DNA from 4 places in the Arthrobacter sp. UYP6 genome. Region 2 is predicted to be linked to each of the others. Evidence: riboswitches for the same ligand, from Rfam matches in the RefSeq annotation. Region 2 holds a riboswitch; each other region holds the start of a gene.
The links. A riboswitch is a leader RNA that binds a small molecule or an ion and turns the genes downstream of it on or off. The one in region 2 is predicted to bind S-adenosylmethionine.
Positions count from the first base shown of each region.

Region 1: another riboswitch for S-adenosylmethionine. It lies ahead of ABIB35_RS11110 (LLM class flavin-dependent oxidoreductase); the one in region 2 lies ahead of ABIB35_RS01680 (hypothetical protein).
Region 3: another riboswitch for S-adenosylmethionine. It lies ahead of ABIB35_RS11125 (methionine ABC transporter ATP-binding protein); the one in region 2 lies ahead of ABIB35_RS01680 (hypothetical protein).
Region 4: another riboswitch for S-adenosylmethionine. It lies ahead of ABIB35_RS03405 (flavin reductase family protein); the one in region 2 lies ahead of ABIB35_RS01680 (hypothetical protein).

Region 1 covers NZ_JBEPPM010000011.1:102,346-106,341, reverse strand. Annotated here, with positions in the region: gene ABIB35_RS11110 (LLM class flavin-dependent oxidoreductase) at 1-776, opposite strand, end outside; SAM riboswitch class IV at 814-928, opposite strand; gene ABIB35_RS11105 (hypothetical protein) at 1,071-1,895, shown strand; gene ABIB35_RS11100 (ABC transporter ATP-binding protein) at 2,129-2,953, shown strand; gene ABIB35_RS11095 (aliphatic sulfonate ABC transporter substrate-binding protein) at 3,059-3,996, shown strand, end outside.
Region 2 covers NZ_JBEPPM010000001.1:338,884-342,879, reverse strand. Annotated here, with positions in the region: gene ABIB35_RS01690 (3-hydroxyacyl-CoA dehydrogenase family protein) at 1-192, shown strand, start outside; gene ABIB35_RS01685 (tyrosine-protein phosphatase) at 426-1,169, shown strand; gene ABIB35_RS01680 (hypothetical protein) at 1,123-1,509, opposite strand; SAM riboswitch class IV at 1,525-1,664, opposite strand; gene ABIB35_RS01675 (LLM class flavin-dependent oxidoreductase) at 1,719-2,738, opposite strand; gene ABIB35_RS01670 (RBBP9/YdeN family alpha/beta hydrolase) at 2,818-3,381, shown strand; gene ABIB35_RS01665 (ATP-dependent DNA ligase) at 3,392-3,996, shown strand, end outside.
Region 3 covers NZ_JBEPPM010000011.1:107,473-111,468, forward strand. Annotated here, with positions in the region: gene ABIB35_RS11115 (alpha/beta fold hydrolase) at 1-276, shown strand, start outside; gene ABIB35_RS11120 (CoA-binding protein) at 336-755, shown strand; SAM riboswitch class I at 902-1,000, shown strand; gene ABIB35_RS11125 (methionine ABC transporter ATP-binding protein) at 1,105-1,938, shown strand; gene ABIB35_RS11130 (methionine ABC transporter permease) at 1,931-2,596, shown strand; gene ABIB35_RS11135 (MetQ/NlpA family ABC transporter substrate-binding protein) at 2,665-3,576, shown strand; gene ABIB35_RS11140 (NtaA/DmoA family FMN-dependent monooxygenase) at 3,591-3,996, shown strand, end outside.
Region 4 covers NZ_JBEPPM010000003.1:75,110-79,105, reverse strand. Annotated here, with positions in the region: gene ABIB35_RS03415 (nitronate monooxygenase) at 1-528, opposite strand, end outside; gene ABIB35_RS03410 (PhzF family phenazine biosynthesis protein) at 536-1,372, opposite strand; SAM riboswitch class IV at 1,478-1,598, shown strand; gene ABIB35_RS03405 (flavin reductase family protein) at 1,655-2,161, shown strand; gene ABIB35_RS03400 (SRPBCC family protein) at 2,174-2,644, shown strand; gene ABIB35_RS03395 (M66 family metalloprotease) at 2,771-3,996, opposite strand, start outside.

The DNA.
Region 1 (3,996 bases), on a different contig from region 2:
CCGGCGGCAAACGCGATGCCGCGGGGCGAGGCGCCGGCCTGGTAGATCACCGGTGTGCGCTGCGGGGAGGGCTCACTGATATGGATGCCGGGAACCTTGAAGTACTTGCCCTCATGGTTGATGTCATGCACCTTGGACGGGTCGGTGAAAATGCCGCGTTCCTTGTCGCGGACCACGGCGTCGTCCTCCCAGGAGCCTTCGAGCAGTTTGTAGATCACCTCGAGGTATTCATCCGCATGGTTGTAGCGCTCGTCGTGCTCGAGCTGGTCTGCCGCGCCCATGTTCCGGGCGGCGGAGGGCAGATAGCCGGTGACCACGTTCCAGCCCACCCGGCCGTTGGTGATGTGGTCCAGCGTGGAGAGCCGGCGGGCAAAGGGATAGGGGTGTTCGTAGGCGGTGCCGGCGGTGATTCCGAAGCCGAGGTGCTCAGTGACCAGGGCCATCGCGGAGACCAGCAGCAGCGGATCATTGACGGGAACCTGCGTACCCTGACGGAGGGTGGCCTCGTTGGAGTTTCCGTACACGTCATAGGTACCCAGGACGTCGGCGATGAAGATGCCGTCGAACAGCCCGCGCTCGCAGGTTTGGGCCAGGTTGGCCCAGTACCGGATGTCCGTGTAGTTGGCGGACTGGTCCTGCGGATGGCGCCACAGTCCCGGCGACTGGTGGCCCACGCAGTTCATGTCAAAGGCGTTGAACCGGATCTGCCGCCGGGTGCTTGGGCTTGCCGGGACGGGCTGGGTGCGCTGTTCGGACTGGTTGGAATGGTTGGTCACGGGGAAATCCTTCGGAACGGGACGCACCCGCGAAGGAGCGCCGTACTTGCCGTTCGCGGACGCGGAACGGCCGGATCCTCATCTGGGGCACCCCGCTACGGAAAGAGGGTTGCCGCCCAACCAGCCAGAGCTTCGCGTTGGGACTCATGATCCTGCGTCACCAGTATCTGCACGACGGAACTGCAAGGGGAAGTAGATGACACTGTGTGAAGCCCCACCTGCGACGTCCGGCCGGTTGTCCACAACCGGAAAATTCCGGTGTTTGTCTCCCTCGGACACGGCTAGGGTGACCGCATGAAGAAGCACTGTGGCTGGTTCCTGCCATTGGCGGGAATAGCAACCGTTTATGTAATGGGCCCCCTTGGCATGAATGCCGTTGTTGCCTCCGGGCTAGGCGATATCCCCAAGGGCCTGATCCTGCTCGGAATCATCGGCGCATCGATCATTATGAGCATCTATCTCTTCATCAAGTCGGTGGAAAACGGGTACCGGGTATTCCGCGCTCACCGACGGTCCCGCGGCCATTTCACCAAGGCTGAACGGGCGCAGGCGGATCTCCAGCGGGCCTACGAGACTTCATGGTCGGCGGCGCGCATCTTGGCGGACCACCTCGGAAGAGGCCAACCCCCTGCCGCCCTCGAAGTCTGGGGCATTGTGCTGGAACCGGGGGAGTCCGTTCATCTGTTGATAAACGCTGACTATGCACGTTATTACGGTCTCAACGGAACGTATGTTCATACTTCGGGTTTCTTTTGGGGCCGCCCCGCATTCGTCCTGGCGGGCGTAGGAATTACCGCCCTTGCCAACCGCTCCCGAAGACGAGCTGCTGATGCGGCGTCCCAACAGCAATGGCGCGAAGGCCAGCACACGCAAATGTTCCTGACGAACCGCAGGATTATCTGCCAGGTGAACGGAAGATGGCTCAGTTTTGCCTATGGACACGTCTCGGCCTGTTATCCGGAGCCGGAAAACAACAGCATGGTGCTCGAATTTCATTCCAGCGAGCCGCTGCTGATCGGCGGGGCGGAAGCTCCGTTGGCCATTGCCTACTTGGTGTGGGCCTTGTACGGGGAGCACGGGTTGGCGGCCCACCCCGCCCTGAACAGCCTGCGTGCCTAGGGGCGGCGTCGAAATATTACGCTCGGGACTTGCCCGTTTCCGCAATGGAGCGTTTAGTTGCTCTTGACCATCCCGAGCGGCTGAGAGACCTGGATCAGTGAAGCCGCAGCAACCCTGGTTGCCGTATTTCCTCCTTGAGAGACGGCAATAACAAGGACAGCACCGCAGGAGGCCCACTGAGGGCCCAAGGTGTTTTCCGTAGGGTGCTACTGCCAGGACCGATGGAGATTAACATGACCGCTCTGGCTTCCCAGTCCCCTGCCGCCGCCCCGTCCCCTGGGTGCTCCGCCGGCTCCGCCCTTCCCGTCAGCTTTTCCGGACTCGGCCGTGCTTTCGGTTCCGGCAGCGAAACCCACCAGGTGCTGCGGGACATCACCTTTGACGTTCACCACGGCGAGGTTCTTGCCATCCTGGGCTCCAGCGGCTGCGGAAAGTCCACGCTGCTGCGGGCCGCAGCCGGGTTGGATGCGCCGACCGCCGGCGAGATCCGGATTGACGGAACGCCGGTCCGCGGCATCGACGAGCGGTGCGCCGTCGCCTTCCAGGAACCGCGGCTGCTGCCCTGGCAAACGTTGCAGGCCAACATCGCCATGGGCCTGCCCAAGGGCATCAGCGCCAAAAACGGCAAGGCCAAAGTAGCTGAGCTGCTGGATCTGGTGGAGCTGGCGGCTTTCGCCAAGCACCGTCCGCGGGCTGTCTCCGGCGGTATGGCCCAGCGCACCTCCCTTGCCCGCGCCCTGGCCCGGACGCCCGGGGTGCTGCTGCTCGATGAGCCGTTCGGCGCCCTGGATGCCCTGACCCGGCTGAAGATGCAGGACCTGCTGCTCTCCGTGCACAAGGCGACCCCCACCACGGTGCTGCTGGTAACCCACGATGTGGACGAAGCCCTCCAGCTGGCAGACCGCATCATCATTTTGGGGAAGCAGCCCGGGGCCGCGGGAGCCACCATCACGGACACCATCACCGTGCCCGGACGCCGTCCCCGCGACCGTGCGTCGGCGGAGCTGGCCCGAATGCGCGGCGAACTCCTGGCCCGCCTCGGCGTCGACCGCCACTAGCAGACCCGCACTGCGTCCCCTCCGGGGGCATTTCTCCAGCCGATCCGCGTCATTCTGGGCGCAAACGGCCCCCCTTCGCCTTCCTTTCCAGCAGAAAGAACTCCCATGAACAGCCGTTCCCGCACGTCCCTCCCCGCCGGCCGCACCACGCTTCAGGCCCTGGCCGCAGCTGCTGCCGCCACTTCGCTGCTGCTGACCGGCTGCGTGGCCGGCGAGGATTCCGACGCCGCCGCCAACGCCAACGCGGCCGACGGCGGCACCCTCACCCTTGACTTCGCCACCTACAACCCGCTGAGCCTGATCATCAAGGACCAGGGCTGGCTGGAAGCCACGCTGGCCGAAGACGGCGTCACCGTGGAATGGGTGCAGTCAGCGGGCTCCAACAAAGCCAATGAGAACCTGCGGTCCGGAGCAATCGACGTTGGCTCCACCGCCGGTTCCGCGGCCCTGCTGCACCGGGCCAACGACTCACCCATCAAGGCCATCGACGTTTTCTCCCAGCCGGAATGGGCCGCCCTGGTGGTGGGCGCGGATTCGGATATCACCTCGGTGGCGGACCTTTTGGGCAAGTCGGTGGCCGCAACCAAGGGCACCGATCCCTACTTCTTCCTGGTCCAGGCCCTCGACGAGGCCGGACTCAGCCTCGACGACGTCACGGTGGAACAGCTGCAGCACGCGGACGGCCGGACCGCACTGGAAAACGGTTCGGTGGATGCCTGGGCCGGACTGGATCCGATCATGGCGGGCGCTGAACAAAACGGTGCCCGGCTGATCTACCGCAACCTGGACTTCAACACCTACGGCATCCTCGCCGCCAACGAATCGTTCCTGAAGGAAGACCCGGAGCTGGCGCAGGCTGTGGTCAACGCCTATGAAAAGGCCCGTGCCTGGGCGGCAGAGAACCCGGAGGAAACCGCGCAGATCCTCGCCGACGTCGCCGGACTGGACCTGGCTGTAGCGAAGACCGTGGTGCTGGAACGCAGCAATCTGGACGTGGACCCCGCACCCGGCGAGGCTCAGCGCAGCGTCCTGGAGAAAATCGG
Region 2 (3,996 bases):
CTCGGTTACAAGCACCCCACTGGCCCGCTGAAGACCACGGACATTGTGGGCCTGGATGTGCGGCTGGGTATCGCCGAATACCTGGCGTCCACGCTGGGTCCCCGGTTCGAGCCGCCGCAGATCCTGCGGGACAAGGTGGCCCGCGGCGAACTCGGCCGCAAATCCGGCAAGGGCTTTTTCGACTGGTCCTGATTCCCGGTCCCGCCATCCCACCCCGCCCCTACCCGCCCGCCCCTCGCCGAGCCCGGCCCGCCCCGCCCGCCCCGCTCCGAGCCCGTCCCGAGCCCGGCCCGCCCCGCTCCGAGCCCGTCCCGAGCCCGGCCCGCCCCGCCCCGGCCCTCGCCGAGATGGCAGACAGTGCTGTTCTCAGCGCTCAGAGCAGCACCTACTGCCATCTCGGCGAAAGGAAGGGGAGGGAGAGACTCATGAGCGAACGTGACGTGGATTGGGAGGGCGCCGCCAACGCGCGTGACCTGGGTGGAATCCCGGTCATCGGCACGGGTGCGGGCGCGAGTGCCGTGGTGCCGGGCCGGATCTTCCGGATGGGCCGATCCGAATGGCTCACCGAACGCGGCTGGGCCCGGGCCCGCGCCGCGGGCATCCGCACCGTCGTCGACCTCCGCAATGATGTGGAGCAGGGTCGACGGGACACCGATCCGCGGGTGGGCCCCGACGCCGTGGACGGCATCACCTTCCTGACCCGGCCCACGCAGGAAGCGCACGATCCGGACTTTACCGCGCTCTGCGGCCCCTACATGGATTCACCCAAGTGGTACCGGGAGAACCTGCGCCGCTGGCCGGAAAAGATCGCCGCCGTCCTCCAGGCCATCGCAGACGCCGACGACGACGGCGCGGTGGTGATCCACTGCTCGGCCGGCCGGGACCGCACCGGGCTGATCGCCATGCTCCTGCTGCAGCTGGCCGGGGCTCCGCCGGAGGCCATCGCCGATGACTACGAGCAGGCGGTCCGCGGCATTAACGCCTTCCACGCCACCCAGGCTCATCCCCGGGAAAAGCCGCTGACGGCAGCGCAGGAAAACGCCCGCGTGGCCGACGGGCGGCGGGAACTGCTCCGCGCCCTGGACGGGCTGGACACGGAACAGTACCTTCGCTCGGCCGGTGTCAGCTCGGCTGCGATTGAGCGGCTTCGGCGTCGGATGCTGCGTTGACCGGGTTACACGGCCGGAGCTTTTCCGGCGCCGCCAAGTAGAAAAAAGAGCGCCGGGCCGGGCTGTCGAAACCGCCCGGAACCAGAAGCGAGGAATACCGGGCGCACCACTGGGCCGCACCGCCCGAACCCTCCAACGCCAGGGCCAGCGCCGGCATGTCATGGAACCACATCAGCTGCTGCCGCCCGTCCACCACCAGCTGAATGACGCCGAGTTCAACATCGACGTAGGCCTGGGCATCCACCCAGTCATCGAAGCCAACAAGGCGCTTGGCATGGATCAGATGAATGTTGTGGCCGGGGAAAAAGCTGGCGCATTTGGTGTCACTGGAGATGCTCACAGTGTGGTCCTTTACGGGTTGTCCTTGCCTGCGCCGGGCGGCGGCAGGCCGCTTCGTCATCCGAACCACCCGCCGAACAGTGGGGTTGGTGTGAGGCCAGTCGGAGCTTTTACGTACCCGGATTCCTCCAGGTGCGATGGCCGCCTCTCGTGAAGCTGAGACAACCATAGCGCATGGCGCTGAGAGGCGGGAAGCGCGCGCGGAGGGCGTCAGCGCCAGCCGGCAGCGGGCGCTACGTGCCGCACCAGGTTCTCCAGCAACCGGGCGTTATATTCCACTCCCAGCTGGTTGGGCACCGTGACCAGCAGGGTGTCCGCCGTCTGAACCGCGGCATCGGCGGCCAGCTGGGCGGCAATTACGTCCGGCTCCCCGATGTAGCTCTTTCCGAAGCGGGCCAGTCCGCCGTCCAGCCGGCCCACCTGGTCGCGTCCCTCCGCCTGGGCGCGCAGGCCGAAGTAGCGCCGGTCGTCGTCGGACACCAGCGGAATAATGCTGCGACTAACCGAGACCCGGCCGGTGCCTTCATGGCCGGCGTCGGCCCAGGCCTTGCGGAACACCTCGATCTGCTCGGCCTGGAGCTGGTCAAAGGGTATCCCGGTGTCCTCCGTCAGCAGGGTGGAACTCATCAGGTTCATGCCCTGCTCACCGGTCCACTTGGCCGTGGCCCGTGTGCCGGACCCCCACCAGATCCGGTTCCCGAGACCTGGAGACTGCGGCTCGATGGCGAGTGTTCCCGAACTGCCGGTCATCATGGGATCCGCAGTGGCCAGCCCGGCACCGGAAACAGCTGCACGGAACACCAGGGTGTGCTTGCGTGCCTCGTCAGCGTCCGTGCTGCCCTCGGTCGGAACATAGCCGAACGCTTCGTACCCGCGCAGGGCCGGCTCGGGTGAACCGCGGCTGAGGCCAAGCTGCAGCCTGCCGCCGCTAATCAGATCCGCTGCGGCGGCCTCTTCAGCCATGTAGAGCGGATTTTCATACCGCATGTCGATCACGGCCGTGCCCAGCTCAATCCGGCTGGTCCGCGCGGCCATGGCGGAGAGCAGGGGGAAGGGCGCGGCGAACTGCGGCGCAAAGTGATGGACGCGCAGGTAGGCACCGTCCACCCCGAGTTCTTCCGCCGCCACCGCCAGGTCTATGGTCTGCAGCAGGGCGTCCCGGGCGGTCCGGACAAGGGAACCCTGCACATCGCGGTAATGTCCAAAGGACAGGAAACCGATCTTCTTCATGTTCAGTCACAGCACCGGTTTCCCAGGAGATATTCCCCGCTTCCGATTCTTCGGCGCCGGGGGCGGAAAGGCGAAAAGCATGCACCTGACCATGGTCCCCGGCATCGGCGGTTCCAATGACGAGCACTGGCAAAGCCGGTGGCAGGCCGGTGCCTCGGACATGTCCCGGATTTCGCCGTCGTCGTGGGATGACCCCAATCTGGAGAACTGGATGGATGCGCTCGACGACACCGCCGGCTCCCGGCACGGTGACACCATTCTGGTGGCGCACAGCCTGGGCTGCCTGGCCTCCGCGGAGTGGCTGCTGCGCAATCCCCGCGGCGCCCGGGGCGTGCTGCTGGTGGCACCGCCGGATCCGGCTGAGCCGGCGTTCCCTGACAGTGCCGGCTCCTTCCGTGACCCGCGGCTGCAGCCGCTGCCCGTGCCCGGGCTGCTGATCGCCAGCGAAAATGATCCGTACTGCACACTTCCGGGAGCACGGTTGCTGGCTGGGGCCTGGGGTATTCCGGTGATCGATGCCGGACCGCTCACCCACATCAACGACGAAAGCGGTATTGGCGGCTGGCGGCAGGGCCGGGACCTGCTCACCGCGTTCGCCGCCGGGCTGGGCGCGGACGTTCCCCTCGGAGCGGAACTGGGGTAAGAATGGGCGCATGGAACTTCCGGTAATGCCGCCCGTGGCCCCCATGCTGGCCAAAGCCGTGACCATCCTGCCACGGGGGGAGTACTCCTACGAGCCCAAATGGGACGGGTTCCGGTCCATTATTTTCCGGGACGGCGACGAGCTGGAGATCGGCAGCCGCAACGAAAAGCCGATGACCCGCTACTTTCCGGAACTTATCGAAGCACTGAAGGCCAATCTGCCGCAGCGCTGTGTAGTGGACGGCGAAATCATCCTGATCAGCGCCTCCGGAGAGCGGCTGGACTTTGAAGGTCTCCAGCAGCGCATCCACCCCGCAGCCAGCCGGGTGAAGCTGCTGGCCGAGCAGACTCCGGCGGCCTTCGCAGCTTTTGATCTGCTGGCGCTGGAGGACACCAGCTACCTGGACCGGCCGTACTCCGAGCGCCGCAGCGCACTGGAATCCGCCCTTGCCGAGGCCGCCGCTCCGGTCTATCTGACGGCCCGCACCACCGATCCCGACACCGCGCAGCGCTGGTTCGGAGAGTTTGAGGGCGCCGGGCTGGACGGCATCGTGGCCAAACCCCTGGCGGAGGTCTATGAGCCCGGCAAACGCACCATGGCCAAGTACAAACACAT
Region 3 (3,996 bases), on a different contig from region 2:
GCCGTCATCACGCGCGTCGTTGCACTGGAACCGGCACTGGCCCTGGATGAGGGCGAAGACGAGATGCTGGTGCTGCAGACGGAACTGGAAGGACTCGGCGGCGTCCGGGTCCCCGTGCTGGTCCTGGCCGGAAGCGCCAGCGGCGACGAAACCCTAGACCTTGCCCGCCGGGCCGCCGAAGCCCTGGATGAGGGAGAATTCCAGCTGGTGGAGGGCAGCGCGGCCAGTGGCCCCGACGCGGCCCTGGTGGACGCCATTGAATCTTTCCTGAGCTGAGCCGCCCGTGCGGGCGTAAGCTGGAGCCCGATTCGAAGGACTCCACCGAAGGACGGCAGATGCCACACATCAATGACCCCGCAGTCATCGAAGCGCTCCTGAAGAACCGCGGCTCCCGCTGGGCGGTGGTGGGCCTGTCCAACAATCCGCTGCGCACCGCCGTCGGCGTCTCCCGCTATATCCAGGACCACCTGGGCATGGAGATCATCCCGGTCAGCCTCAAGGGCGACGACGTGCACGGCAACAAGGGCTACCGGAGACTCGATGAGATTCCCGGCTCCATCGATGTTGTTGACTGCTTTGTGAATTCCTCCCGGGTGGGCGACATTGTTGACCAGGCCATTGCCGTGGGTGCCAAGGCAGTCTGGCTGCAGCTGGGCGTCATTGACGAGGCGGCAGCGCAGCGCGCGGCCAACGCCGGCCTGGACGTGGTCATGGACACCTGCCCCGTAATTGAGGCACCCCGCTTCGGGCTTTAATAAGCAGCGCCGCCACGGCTTCCTGCTGCCCCCGGATGACGTCACAAACGCCTATGTGACGCCATGCAGGTCACATTCCGCAATCATGAGCCGTATGAGGTCACGCCCGTTGCGCATTCGGGGCGCCGCAGCCAGCATGGAAACCGTAACCATCCAGAGCGGCTGAGAGACCTGGCTCCGTGACGCCGCAGCAACCCTTCCGCGATCCTGCGGAGCAAGGGTGCTACCGCCAGGACCGATGGAGAAGCATCCGCTTTCATCCGGTCCCTTGGAGCATGCCCCGGCGTGCGCTTCTGCGGACCGGCCGGCGGTGCGCACCTCTTCTCGGGCCTTGACCCAGGAGGAACACATGATCCGGATTGAGAATGTATCAACCGTGTTTGACACCGGCGGGCAGCAGCTGACGGCAGTGGACAACGTTTCGCTCGACATCAGGCGTGGAAGCATTCAGGGGATCATCGGGTTCTCCGGTGCCGGCAAATCCACCCTGCTGCGCAACATCAACCTGCTGGAGCGGCCCACGTCCGGCCGTGTCCTGGTGGACGGCGTGGATCTGGTGGAGCTCGGCACATCGGAACTGCGCGAGCGGCGGCATGGAATCGGCATGATCTTCCAGCATTTCAACCTGCTCAACAATCTCACCGCGGCACAAAACGTGGCGCTGTCCCTGAAGTTCGCCGGGCTCGGGAATGCCGCCGAACGCCGGCGCCGGGCGTTGGAGGCGCTGGAAATCGTTGACCTGGCGGAGAAGGCGGGCACGTATCCCGCGAAGCTCTCCGGCGGTCAGAAGCAGCGGGTCGCCATTGCCCGGGCCCTGGCCACCCGGCCCAAGGTGCTGCTCTGCGACGAGCCCACCTCCGCCGTCGACCCCCGGACCACGGCGTCGGTGCTGCAATATCTGGCGGACGTCAACGCCCGCTTCGGCATCACCATTGTGGTGGTCACCCATGAAATGAACGTCATCAAGGCCATCGCTGAGAACGTCGCGGTGATGGAGGAGGGGCGGGTGGTGGAACAGTTCGACCTTGCCGAGCTCAAACGCCCGGACTTTACCCCGTCCACCCTGATTGGCCGCTACCTGGTGTCGGATGAAATCCGGCTGGACCGGACCGCAGCCGCGGCTACCCACGCTTCCGCCGCAACCCCGGCGGTCAACAGCCGAGAAGGAGCCCTCTATGTTTGAACGCATCCTTGAGGTCTGGCCGGAGCTGCTGGCCGCGCTGGGGGAAACCGGCACCATGCTGGTGATTGCCATTCCGCTGGCCGTGCTGCTGGGTACCCCGCTGGGAGTGCTGCTGTACGCCGTCGGCCCCCACGGGCTGTCGCCCAAACCCAAGCTGCACCGGATCCTGGACACCCTGGTGAACCTGGTGCGCTCCTTTCCGTTCCTGATCCTGCTGATCGCCATCATTCCCTTCACCCGCCTGCTGGTGGGAACCACCATCGGCACGGCCGCGGTGATTGTGCCGCTGACCATCAACGCGGTTCCCTACTTTGCCCGCTTCGTGGAGCAGAACATCACCGCGCTGGGCGGCGGCGTGGTGGAGGCAGCCCGCTCCATGGGCGCCACCCGCCTGCAGATTGTCCGCGATGTGCTGCTCGTCGAGGCCCGCCCGGCCCTGATCAGCTCGGTGACCATCATGACCGTCAGCTTCATTTCCTACTCGGCCATGGCCGGGCTGGTGGGCGGCGGCGGCATTGGGGACTTCGCCATCCGCTACGGCTATTACCGCTATGAAACGGGTCTGATGGTCACGGCAATTGTGCTGATGATCCTCCTGGTCCAGGCCGTGCAGCTGAGCGGCTCCTGGATTTCCCGGCGCGCGGACAAACGCACCTGACCCACCGCTGACCCGTTCCCGACCGGCGCCGGTTGCCTTGCCGGGCCTTCACCTTCAAAGAGGACATTTTGCGCTCCACCACACCCAAAAACAGTTCAGGCGCACCCAGCCGCCGCACCCTACTCGCCTATCTCGCCGCCGCCGGGGCTGCCGCACCGGTCCTGGCCGGCTGCGGGTTCCAGACCGCCGCCGACGCCGGGGCAGGGAACCGCACCATCCGCCTCATTTCCTCGCAGGTCAAGGTTTATGAGGAGCCGGTGGTCATTGCCGGCAAGCTCCTCGCCCAGAAGGGCTGGAAGCTGGAACCGACCTTCGTCAACGACATCAACCAGCCCAACATAGCGGTGGCCAACGGGGAAGCGGAGGCCAACTGCTTCCAGCACATGGCCTATCTGGCGCAGTTCAACCGCGATAAGAACCTGGACCTGGTGCCCCTGTTCTACATCCGCAATTCCCCGGCGGTGCTGTACTCCCAGCGGCACACCTCACTTGCCGACCTGCCCGACGGCGCGACCATCAGCATCCCCGTGGACCCGGCCAACAACGGCCGTGCCCTGTTCATGCTCCGCGCCCACGGCCTGCTGGAACTGTCCGACGGCGCCAAGGTGGTTACCGCCTCGCAGCAGGACATCACCGCGAACCCGCGGAACCTGAAGTTCGTGGAGGTGGATCAGCTCTCGCTCAGCCAGACGCTGGCGGATGTGGACGCCGGCTTCATGTTCCAGTCCACCGCCATCGACGCGGGCATTCACGAACAGGCAGCCGTGGTGGCCCAGGAGCAGGAGGAAGACGAAATTCCCTACCGCTCGGTCTTTGCCGGCACCCGGGACTTTGCCGCCGGCGCGGGAGCCCGGGAACTGCGTGCCGCCATCCAAAGCCCTGAAGTCCGGGAGTTCTTCGCGGGATACCAGGACGGTTTCTTCCAGCTTCCGTGGGACGAAGACCCCCAGCCCGCCTTCGAAGCACTCAGCCAGGCCTGAGCCGAAAGGACACCATGACCACCCCCAGTTCCCGCTATCCGCAGGGCCGTCCGCGGCTGCTGCTCAACGCGTTCCTGATGAACACCACCAGCCACATCCGCGGCGGCCAATGGCGCCACCCGGAGGCCGAACAGCACCGGTTCAACGAGCTCTCGCTGTGGACCGGGCTGGCCCGGCAGCTGGAGGACGCCAAGTTCGATGCCCTCTTCTTCGCCGACGTGGTGGGCCTCTACGGAGACCACGACGGCGGCTGGGAATCGCATGTACGCCGCGGTCTGCAGGTGCCGGCCAATGACCCGGTGCTGCTGCTCGCGGCCCTCGCCGGGGCAACCAGCGAGATTGGCCTGGCGGCGACGTCGTCGGTGGTCCAATCCCACCCCTTCCAGTTTGCGCGGCAGATGTCCACGCTGGATCACCTCA
Region 4 (3,996 bases), on a different contig from region 2:
GGCGCCGGCGTCGGCCGCGGCCAGGGCTTCGGCACTGTCGGTGACAGTCACGATGACGCAGATGTCCCGCCCGGCGAGTTCCGCCAGCATCTCCGGGGCCGGCAGTCCGAAGGTGAAGGACACCACCGGCACCCGTTCCTGCAGGACCAGTTCCAGTTTGGCGGGCCAGCCGTCGTCGTCGTCGGGGTCAGGCAGTCCGGGTTCCGCTGCGGTTCCCGCTGCGGTTCCCGTTGCCAGAAGGTTCCGGAAGGCCAGTGCCGCAGCCAGCTTTTCGGCGGCGGTGGTGCCGGTTGTGGCGCGGTAGGTGTTGGCGTGGTCCGGAACAAAAAGGTTCACGCCAAACGGCGCTTTGGTGAGCCTTCGAGTCCGGGCGATTTCCGCTGCCACGGCGGCGGAGCTTTTGTAGCCGGCGGCCAGGAATCCCAGTCCGCCGGTGTTGCTGACCGCCGCGGCGAGTTCGGGCGTGGACGGCCCGCCTGCCATGGGTGCGCCGACCACGGGCACGGAAAGCGACTGCAGGCTGAACATGGTGCGCCTAGAGCGTGACGGTGCCGTCGATGGAGGTGACGGTGGACCCGCCCACCCAGATCTTGCCGTCGCGGGTGAACACGCGGACCCGACCGGACCGCTGCACCGCGGTTCCCTGGGTGACCACATAGCGCTCCGGTGCCAGGGAGGCGCCGATCAGCCATTGGGCGAGGCCGGCATTGAGGCTGCCGGTCACCGGATCCTCGGTGATGCCCAGGCCGGGAACAAAGGCCCGGACCTCAAAGTCTGTTTCGGCATTCTGCGGCTGGGCGCCCATGACGCCCACGCGCAGGTTGCCCATGATGGTGGGATCCGGTTTCAGCGCCAGCACCGCAGCGGCGTCCGGCAGCAGGAGCCCGAGCCAGCCGGGTCCGTTGTCGATCCAGTTGGAGGCGAGGATCTGCGTGCGGTCCAGGTTCAGCGCCCGCAGCGCCTGGTCCAGGACCTCCTCCTCCAAGGGGCCCGAGCGCAGCAGCGGCGGCGCGGCAAAGGCGGCAATGCCCGCGTTGGCGTGCAGCGTGACGAGGCCGATCCCGCATTCCTGCACGACGACGTCGGGATAGCGGCGCTTGTTGCCGGCCTCCAGCCACGCGTGGCAGGTACCCAATGTCGGGTGCCCGGCGAACGGTATTTCTCCGCCGGGGGTGAAGATCCGCACCCGGTAGTCGGCGCCGTCACTGGTGGGAGGCAGCACGAACGTGGTTTCGGACAAATTTGTCCACCGCGCGAAGGACGCCATATCGGAATCCGAAAGTCCCTCGGCTTCCAGCACCACTGCGAGGGGATTCCCCAAATACGGCTCGCTGCCAAAAACGTCCACCTGTTTAAACCACCGCTGCTTCATGCCCAAACTCTATCCCTTAGCTATGGGGAGTTTTATGAAGCTGAGTTTTACGAAGTAAGGCAGGGGTTTGCAGGCCTGGACCCATGCCGCCTACCTTGGAAGAAGAATCAAGAGTTCCAGCCACGGGCCCTGGCCGGCTGGACGGCAACCCTCTCGCCGTAGCGGGGTGCTCCAGGTGACGATTCGGCCGCCCGGAGAAATTTCCCGGCCGCGGCAAGTACCGCGTTTGTGCCGACCCTGTTTTTGTCATCGGCCCGGCGCTTAAGGCAGAGGAAACTCAGCATGGCTCTTGTTACCGATCTTCAGCCCGCGGCCCTGCGCCGCGCCTATTCGCGTTTCCCCTCCGGTATTGCGGCGTTGTGCGCTGTGGTGGACGGGCAGCCGCAGGGAATTGTTGCCTCATCCTTTACCGTGGGCGTTTCCATGGACCCTCCCCTGGTGATGTTCGCCGTGCAAAACACCTCCCGCACCTGGCCGGTGCTGCGGCCGGCGGCCCGGATCGGAGTGTCGATCCTGGGCTCCGAACACGAAGGGATCTGCAAACAGATTGCGTCCAAGTCCGGGGACCGTTTTGCGGGCCTGAACCTGCACACCGACGAATCGGGTTCTCTTTTCCTGGACCGGGCAGCCCTGTGGCTCGAGTGCTCAGTGGAGAACGAGGTGCCCGCCGGGGACCACAGCGTTGTGCTGCTCCGCGTCCACGGTCATGCCTCGCATGACGATGCCCACGAGCCGCTGGTGTTCCACGGTTCGGCGTTCCGACACCTCAGCGTCGCGGAGTTTGCCTGACATACTCGGCTCATGACCGTCACCTTCGAATGCACCACGCGGACCGACATGCCCCGGGGGCAGTTGTTCGACCTTGCCAGGAGCATCGATGCTCATCAGGACTCCATGGCCGCTTCCCGTGAGAAAGCTGTCCGCGGAGTAACCTCGGGGCTTATTTGCCTGGGCGAAGAGGTTACGTGGCGTGCCTGGCACTTCGGCCTGCCGCTGCGGATGACCAGCCGGATCACGCAGATGCAGGCACCGGAACATTTCACCGATGAGCAGGTGCGGGGCCCCTTCCGGTTTTTCCGCCATGTCCATGAGTTTCATTCCGATGCCGCCGGGACCACAATGGTGGACCGCATTGAATTCACGGCCCCGCTCGGCGTCCTCGGCCGGGTCGCCGAGAAGCTCGTGCTGTCCCGCTATCTGCAGCGGCTCATCCAAACGCGCAACCGGCACCTCGTCGGTGCCTCTCTCTCCGGCGCGTATTCCGACGAATAGCTCCCGGCTCAGATCTCCTCCGCCAATCCCCCCATCCCTCACCCCTCACCCCCGCCCCCCGAAATGGCAGAAGGTGCACGTCCCAGCGCTGGGACGTGCACCTTCTGTCATTTCGGGGTAGGGACGTTAGGCGTCCAGACCGAGGCTGAACAGCGTGGCGAGGCTGGCCGCGTTCAGCGCCGCCATACCCGGGTTCGCCGAGGACGGAAGCCCCGTCCAGACCTGATTGGCACCCGAGTTTTTCGGATACATGCCCGCGATTCCCCGGTCACGGTAGAAGTCGAGGTAGCTCGACGTCGCGCTCTTGATGTGGCCGTCGGCCTCGCGGAGCCAAACCTGCGAACCATCAGCCGGCGAGCAGGCTGCAGCCCTTACCGGAGTGCCGGGAACCAGGCACAGATCGGGGCGTTTTTCGCTGTGAATCGCACCGCGTACGTCCATGAACCAGCGCTGGTCCGCGGTGTCGGCACACACCGTCTTGGTGGTGGGGACGGTGACCTCGAGGTTGCCGCCCAGCACCAGGCAGTGGCCGTTATACACCTGCGTCCGGCCTCCGCCGGGAAGCACCCGGGTGGGGCTCTCCACAAATCCGGCCGCGGCCAGCAGCGTCCGAAGCTCCGCCGCGGGCACCGGATCCTTTGCCGTGAGCTTGTCCTTGTTGGCCGCGATGAAGGAATCAATGGAGTAGGCGGTGAAATCCAGACTGAAGAGCATGGCGAGGCTGCCCGGCTTCAGCAGGGCCATACCGGGGTTCGAGGCGATCGAGAGGCCGGTCCAGATCTGGTTTGCTCCTGTCCCCCGCCCGTACATGCCCGCGATGCCCTGGGCGCGGTGGTAGTCGAGGTAGCTCCATGTCGCACTCTTGATGTGCCCGTCGGCCTCGGGCAGCCACACCTGTGAGCCGGCGGTCATAGAGCACGTGGCGACAGTCACCGGGGTGCCGGGGACGAGACACAGGTCGGGGCGTGCCTCGCTGTGAAGTGCGCCGCGCGCATCTCTGAACCAGCGTTGGGAGGGGGTGTCGGCACACAACGTCTTGTCACCGGGAACGGTGACACCCAGGTCGTCGCCTAGGACGAGGCAATGGCCGCCGTCGACCAGCAGCCGGCCACCGCGGGGCAGGATCTGCGTAGGTCCTTCAACCAGGCCCAGCGAGGTCATGAGCGTTGCGAGCTCGGCCGTGGCAACCGCATCCTTGGCCGTGAGCTTGTCCTGGTTGAGCTGAATGAATTCGTCAACCGAGGCGGAGGCCGCGGTTGCCGCCTGCACCTTGTCGGCGGTTTCCCGGGCTGCCGTGCTGAGCCCGCTGAGGTTGTCCTTCCAGCTCTCCAGGAGCACCGTGCCGGCCGTGT